DNA from 2 places in the Herbaspirillum seropedicae genome. Region 1 is predicted to be linked to the other one. Evidence: predicted binding sites of a transcription regulator. Region 1 holds the regulator's gene; the other holds the start of a gene.
What was found. The regulator HrcA, encoded in region 1, represses chaperone genes, less so after heat shock. The targets are predictions, from matches to a motif close to TTAGCACTCNNNNNNNNNGAGTGCTAA.

Region 1 (3,411 bases):
CAGGACGCCCGTGGCCTTGCCCAGGAACAGGCCGGCATCGGTGCCGATGCTGGGGGAGGTCGGGGTGTCGAGCGCGCCGGCCAGCTGGAGGTCGTCGGCGTTGAGGATGGCTTCGATGAGCATGCGGCCCATGCGCCCGGAGGCGCCGGCCACGGCGATATTCAATACGGTCATGACAATCTCGGGATTACTTGTTGGCGGAAGACGGGGCGACGGGCGAGGCAGGTTTGACGTCGTCGTCGGTCAATTTCGCCTTGGAGCCGACCTTGGCGTCGGTGATCAGGGTCAGGTATTCGCTCTCGGTGGGCAGGTCCTGGCCGCCTTGCACATGGTCCAGCAGGTCATCCTTGAAGAACACGGTCACGCGGCTGGTCATGATCTCGCCATTGCCCTTGGCCAGGCGGAAATCGTAGTCCCAGCGGTTGGTGTGGAACATGTCGGTCAGCAGCGGCGTACCCAGCACGAAGCGCACCTGGTCGCGTGTGAGGCCCGGACGCAGTTGCGCCACCATCTCGCGGGAGACGAAGTTGCCTTGCTGGATGTCGATGCGGTAGGGGCGCAGGAAACCGAACAGGCTGTTGCTCTTGCCGCTCACTTTCACGCCCTGGGCGTCGGCCGCAGCCTGGTCCGGGGCCTTGGTCGAGGAGCAGCCGGCCAGCGACAGCGCCAGCAAGGCGGCCAGGCCGATTGCGGCGGAATGATGACGGGACTTCAGACGGGAAAGCATGAGCATAAAGTTTTCAACCGGGTTGAGCCATGAGCCTAAAGCACTATATGATAAGCTAGAACTTACTTCTTAAATAGGCATGAGTGCGTTCCGTCAGCAAAAGGCTTCTCCACAGCCAGCCGGAACCGTCCCCAGGCCTTCCCCGCGGGACCCGCGCGCCTGTTTGAGACCAGTCCAAAACCCGGGAACCCACTCTACCATGCCGAACAATCCATCCGAACTGAAGGCCAGCGGCCTGAAGGCTACCTTACCTCGCCTGAAGATCCTGGAGATATTCCAGAACACCTCGGTGCGTCACTTGAGCGCTGAAGATGTCTATAAACAATTGCTTTCCGACAATCTCGATGTGGGTCTGGCCACCGTCTACCGGGTGCTGACCCAGTTCGAGCAGGCCGGCTTGCTCCAGCGTAATCACTTCGAGACCGGCAAGGCCGTCTTCGAACTCAACGAGGGCTCGCACCACGACCACCTGGTCTGCCTGGACTGCGGCAAGGTCGAGGAATTCTTCGACGCCGAGATCGAGAAGCGTCAGCTGAAGATTGCCCAGGAGCACGGTTTCGAGATCGCCGACCACGCCCTGGCCCTCTACGGTCATTGCAAGAACTGCAAGAAGCTGAAGAAATAAGCGCTACGCAAGCTCTCCGCGCTGTCATATGAAAAAAGCCACGTGTACCTCACGTGGCTTTTTTGCATTCCGGCCCGCCCTGCGGATTCAATGCTGGCTCAAGGCGCTGGAGAGCAGCTTGGCCGTGATATCGACGATAGGGATGACGCGCTCATAGGCCATGCGGGTCGGCCCGATCACGCCCAGGGTGCCGACGATGCGGCCGTTGACTTCATAGGGCGCGGTGACGATGCTCATGTCATCCATGGGCACCAGCTGGGACTCGCCGCCGATGAAGATCTGCACGCCGGTGGCCTTGCTGGAGACATCCAGCAACTGCAAGAGCCCGGTCTTCTGCTCGAACATGTCGAAGAGGCGACGCAGCGAATTCATGTTGGACGACAGGTCGGTCACCGACAGCAGGTTGCGCTCGCCGGAGATGACCACGTTGTTGTCGGCCTCTTCGCTCATGGCGTCGCTGCCGGCTTCGACGGCAGCCTGCATCAGCGCGGTCATGTCGTCGCGCAACTGGCGCAGTTCGCCCTGCAGGTGCATGCGCACCTGGTCGAAGGACTGGCCGGCGTAGTGCTGGTTGATGTAGTTGGCGGCCTGGGTCAGCTGGCTGGGGGTGTAATCGACCTCGGTGAGGAGCATGCGGTTCTGCACGTCGCCGCCCTGGTCGACGATGACCAGCAGGATGCGCTTTTCGGAGAGCCGCAGGAACTCGATCTGCTGGAATACCGATTCGCGCTTGGGTGTCATCACCACACCGGCAAACTGCGACAGCGACGACAGCACCTGGGCTGCATTGGTGATGATCTTCTGGGGCGAGGTGCTGTGTTGCAGGCGGGCCTGCAGGCGGCCTTCCAGCGCGCTTTCGTCGATGGCCTCGACGGTGAGCAGGGTATCGACGAACATGCGATAGCCGCGCGGCGTGGGCACGCGGCCCGCCGAGGTGTGCGGGCTGGCGACGAAGCCCATCTCTTCGAGATCGGCCATGATGTTGCGGATGGTTGCCGGTGACAGTTCCAGGCCCGACAGTTTCGACAGGGCGCGCGAACCGACCGGCTGGCCGTCGGCGATGTACCGTTCGACCAGGGCCTTGAGCAGTGTGCGGGCGCGGTTATCGAGTTGCATGGTGCATATTCTAGCGGCTTATTCTGCAAAAAGTGACGCCACCAGCGCCGATGGCCTGATTTGCCCCTTCGTCATGCCGCGGATTGCGCCTCCAGCCAGTCATGCAGCTCATGCAGGTCGCGGCAGACGGCGTCGGGCCGGATGTCCTCGGGCAGCACGCGCCCGAAGCGGTTCATCCAGACTGCCTTCAGACCCGCCTGCTGGGCGCCTTGCACGTCCAGCAAGGGATCGTCGCCGACATAGACGGTCGCGCCCGGCGCCACCTGCAGCGCTTCGCAGGCGGCATGGAAGATGGCCGGGTCGGGCTTGGCGCGGCCGAAGCGATGCGCGGCGATGGAGACCCCAAAATGGCCGGCCAGCCCGATGCGCTCCAGATCGGCAAAGCCGTTGGAGACCGAGCCCAGGGTGAGCTTGCCCTTCAGGCGCAGCAGGGCCGGCTCCACGTCGTCGAACAGCGCGACGGTGCTGCGCGCTTCAGAGAACAGGGCCATGGCCGGGTCGACCAGCGCCAGGTCCACGTCATGTTCACGGAAGACCTCCGAGAGCGCCGTATGGCGCAGCTTCCAGAGATTGATGCGGTAGGCGGGATCGGTCTGCATCAGCGCCATGCGGCGCTCGCGCAGGCTGGCGATGGTGTGGGCCGCCGCCACGGCGGGCGCATGCTGGCGCAGCCAGTCGTAGAGCAGGGTTTCGGCGCGCACCAGCACGGGTTCGATGGCCCATAGGGTATCGTCGAGGTCGAACAGGACCGCCTGGATGGGGGAGGCGGCCGGCGAGGCGGGCAGGGTGGAAGCGCTTGGTTTCATTACAATGTCATCTCAAATTATGGTCTAATCCGCAGCATGTGGCCCATCAAATTACCCGTTCAGGCAGCCGTACCCAAAACCGTCGCCATCGTCGGCAAGTTCCAGGCCGTCGGCATTGCGCAGATCTTGTCGGACAT
Region 2 (3,411 bases), 1.4 Mb from region 1:
CCGCACAGGCCCTGGGCAAGACCATCAGCCAGGTGCTCAAGGACAGCAATACCGTGGGCAAGGTCGAATTCATCCCGCGCGAAAAGGCCTTTGATGCCTTGAAGAGCAAGACCGGGCTGGCCGATGTGCTCAACACGCTGGGCAGCAACCCGCTGCCGGACAGCTATGTGCTGCGCCTGCCGGGCTTCCAGAACGCCATGGATGCGGGCCGGGTGGATCAGATCGCCCAGCAGTTGCAGAAGCAGGCCGGCGTGGATACGGTGCAGATCGATTCCGAATGGGTCAAGCGGCTGGCGGCGCTGCTGCGCATCCTGCGGCTGGTGCTGCTGTTCCTGGGCATCACGCTGGGTGCGGTGGTGGTGGCGGTGGTGTTCAACACCATCCGCCTGCAGGTGATGACGCAACGCGATGAGATCGAGGTCTCGCGCCTGTTCGGGGCGACCAATTCCTTCATCTATCGTCCCTTCTACTACACCGGCGCCCTGCTGGGCGTGTGCGCCGGGCTGGTGGCGCTGGGGCTGGTGGTGGCGGCGCAGCAGCCGCTCAATGCGGCCATCCTGGATTTCGCCCATCTGTATGCCTCCGAATTCCAGCTGGCCCTGCCCAGCCCGATGGCCATCGGACTGCTGCTGGCAGTGAGCGCATTGCTGGGCTTGTTCGGGGCCATGTTGTCGGTGCGCAGGCAGATGGCGCGTGGGGCTTGAGCGTAACTACCCGCATCCCCATCAGAAATAGTAACGGTCGACAATTCGCCGTTTGTGCCGTTTGTGCCGTGTGCGCAGCGTAGGCATGGTTCCATTGGCCGGTGTGCGGGTCGCCTCCAGAAGACGGCGGTAAGTGCCAACTGCGCCCCCAAGCACGCGATAAGTTGCCAGCGCCTGCCGTTGAAGCAGGACCTGCAGTGACCACCAGTGGTCATTGTTTTGCATATAAGCCGAGATGCCCGGATCGATCCAGCCGCCAAACCAGGAGAGCTTTTCCGCAAACTTGCGCAGGCTGTTCACGGTGTGCCGGGGCCGGCGGGGGATGTGTCCCAGTACACCGAACACATTGAACTCCGGTGTGCTCCACAATGCCTCGTGATGACCGATGCGGTTGCGGATGTCGCGGATTCTCTTGAGCAGCTTGACCAACCGCATCCTGAAATCCTGACTGCCGTAGGGCGTAGTCGCCGTGTCAGCCGCGTAGGGAAAAGCCGCGGCCAGAATTGCCGCCTGCAACCCGGGCGGCTGGGACCGATGGGCCAGCCCGGCAATGAGCACTTCCCAGAAACCAAAGGGCAAGGCTGCGACGACATCATCCGGGCTCACGAGGTAGCCAGCCGGCTTGCGAGCCTTGATCTTTCCCATTGCCGAAACCACATCTTCGCGCGCCTTGGGCGTGAGCTTGTGGACAGGCGGCAACTGAACAGGAGCCGCAGGATTGATGCCGTGGGCCGGATTGGGCCGGGGCATCATCCAGTCTGATGAGTCGACCGCGTGAAAATACTGGGATAAAGCACGATGCAAAGCGTTTCGCAGAGAAACCTCGACATCAGCCAGAAGTGGCAGAAAGCCAGCGCTGACCGCCTGGTTCCAGGCATAGCATCCCAGCGCGTCGCGGTGCGAAGTGGTGACAAAGAAGCTATCGAGGGCCGCCAGACGCGGCGTCGAGAAGTGTTTCTGCATATGGGTTGAAAGCGCAAAACGCAGAGTGCTATACTTCGACGCATAGAGACAGGGGTTTTCCGGGCAACCGGTCGTGCCCCTGTAAATTGAGGACAAAGCCCGCAGCAGCGGGCTTTGGACTTTCTGGCGGGAAATTTTAGCGTTCGAACTGCGCTGCAACAATAATTCGCCTGCCCGACCGTCTTCTTCGCAGGGATATTCTCGTCTGTTGACGAGTCTGCTTGCTGACTGTGGGTGGCAGACATGGCCTCGCCACCCCTCATCCCCGCCCGTCCTTTTCCGCCACAAAATTTGTTACAAGTTTCTGGGCCGCGGTTGACCCGGATCGCAACTTTTGTCGCCCGAACACGACTAATATGGAGGGGAAAGAATGCAATGGTCATCGGAAGAGCAATAGCTTGTCGCTATTGAACCTTCACTTTCATGCTATTAGCACTCCTGGGTGACGAGTGCTAGAATACCTTATCGAAATGCTCCACTTTTGGGGTCATGCATCAAATCGCGTCGCAGCACAGACCAGTCTGGCTCTGGTGCGCGACTCTACCGCTTCACACTGTTTCCGTTAGGAACCAAGGAGAATCCATGAAAACTGCGTCTGCACAAACTGCACTCATGCCTGCCGAGTCCAATGCACTCGCGCTGGGTTTTTCCGGCAGCCTGGGCAACATCGACGCGTATATCTCGGCAGTGAACCGCCTGCCCATGCTGACCCACGAGGAAGAGGTCAAGCTGGCCCGCGACCTGCGCGAAAAGAACGATCTGGGCGCCGCCCAGAAGATGGTGTTGTCGCACCTGCGCCTGGTGGTCTCGATCGCCCGTGGCTACCTGGGCTACGGCCTGCCGCACGCCGACCTGATCCAGGAAGGCAATATCGGCCTGATGAAGGCCGTCAAGCGCTTCGACCCGGCCCAGAACGTGCGCCTGGTGTCCTATGCCATGCATTGGATCAAGGCCGAGATCCACGAGTACATCCTGAAGAACTGGCGCCTGGTCAAGGTGGCGACCACCAAGGCCCAACGCAAGCTGTTCTTCAACCTGCGCAGCCACAAGGAAGGTCTGGACGCGATGACGCCGGCCCAGGTCGAGGCCCTGGCCAAGACCCTGGACGTCAAGCGCGAGGAAGTGATCGAGATGGAAACCCGTCTGTCCGGTCGCGACATCGCCCTGGAATCGCCCACCGATGATGAAGATGACAAGTTCGCGCCCATCGCCTACCTGTCGTCGGACAATTCGGAGCCGACCCGCGTGATCGAGGCCAAGCAGTACGACCGCCTGCAGTCCGAAGGCCTGGAAGCCGCACTGTCCAAGCTGGATGAGCGCTCGCGCCGCATTGTCGAGGCCCGCTGGCTGGCCAATGACGATGGCTCCGGGGCGACGCTGCACGAGCTGGCTGACGAGTTCGGCGTCTCGGCCGAGCGTATCCGCCAGATCGAGGCGGTGGCGCTGAAGAAGATGAAGACCTCGCTTCAGGCCTATTCCTGATCGGCTCCTGGCGGCTCAGTACGAGTCGGCAGTACCAACAACAAAGGCGCCCGAGGGCGCCTTTCTTGTTATCCAGACCAACCAGACGATTGATATCGTTTCAAGCCATCAGGACAGCAACAGCTTGATGTCATGCGCCAGCGTCTGCGGCCCCTGGCCGTGCTTGACGAAGAGGCGGATACGGCCCTGCGGATCGAACACGTAGCTGCCCGCGGTGTGGTCCATGGTATAGCTGCCCGGCTGCTTGCCCGGGACCTTCTGG

Region 2: a site for HrcA is predicted at 2,097-2,123, ahead of rpoH (RNA polymerase sigma factor RpoH). Genes of this name have one in related genera too.

What each region holds. Positions count from the first base shown of each region.
Region 1 covers NZ_CP011930.1:663,956-667,366, forward strand. Annotated here, with positions in the region: gene dapB (4-hydroxy-tetrahydrodipicolinate reductase) at 1-174, opposite strand, end outside; gene ACP92_RS03035 (outer membrane protein assembly factor BamE) at 188-733, opposite strand; gene fur (ferric iron uptake transcriptional regulator) at 927-1,352, shown strand; gene hrcA (heat-inducible transcriptional repressor HrcA) at 1,440-2,468, opposite strand; gene ACP92_RS03050 (HAD family hydrolase) at 2,540-3,274, opposite strand; gene ACP92_RS03055 (NAD kinase) at 3,311-3,411, shown strand, end outside.
Region 2 covers NZ_CP011930.1:4,745,569-4,748,979, forward strand. Annotated here, with positions in the region: gene ftsX (permease-like cell division protein FtsX) at 1-704, shown strand, start outside; gene ACP92_RS20680 (Abi family protein) at 726-1,829, opposite strand; gene rpoH (RNA polymerase sigma factor RpoH) at 2,250-3,149, shown strand; gene ACP92_RS20690 (SCO family protein) at 3,258-3,411, opposite strand, start outside.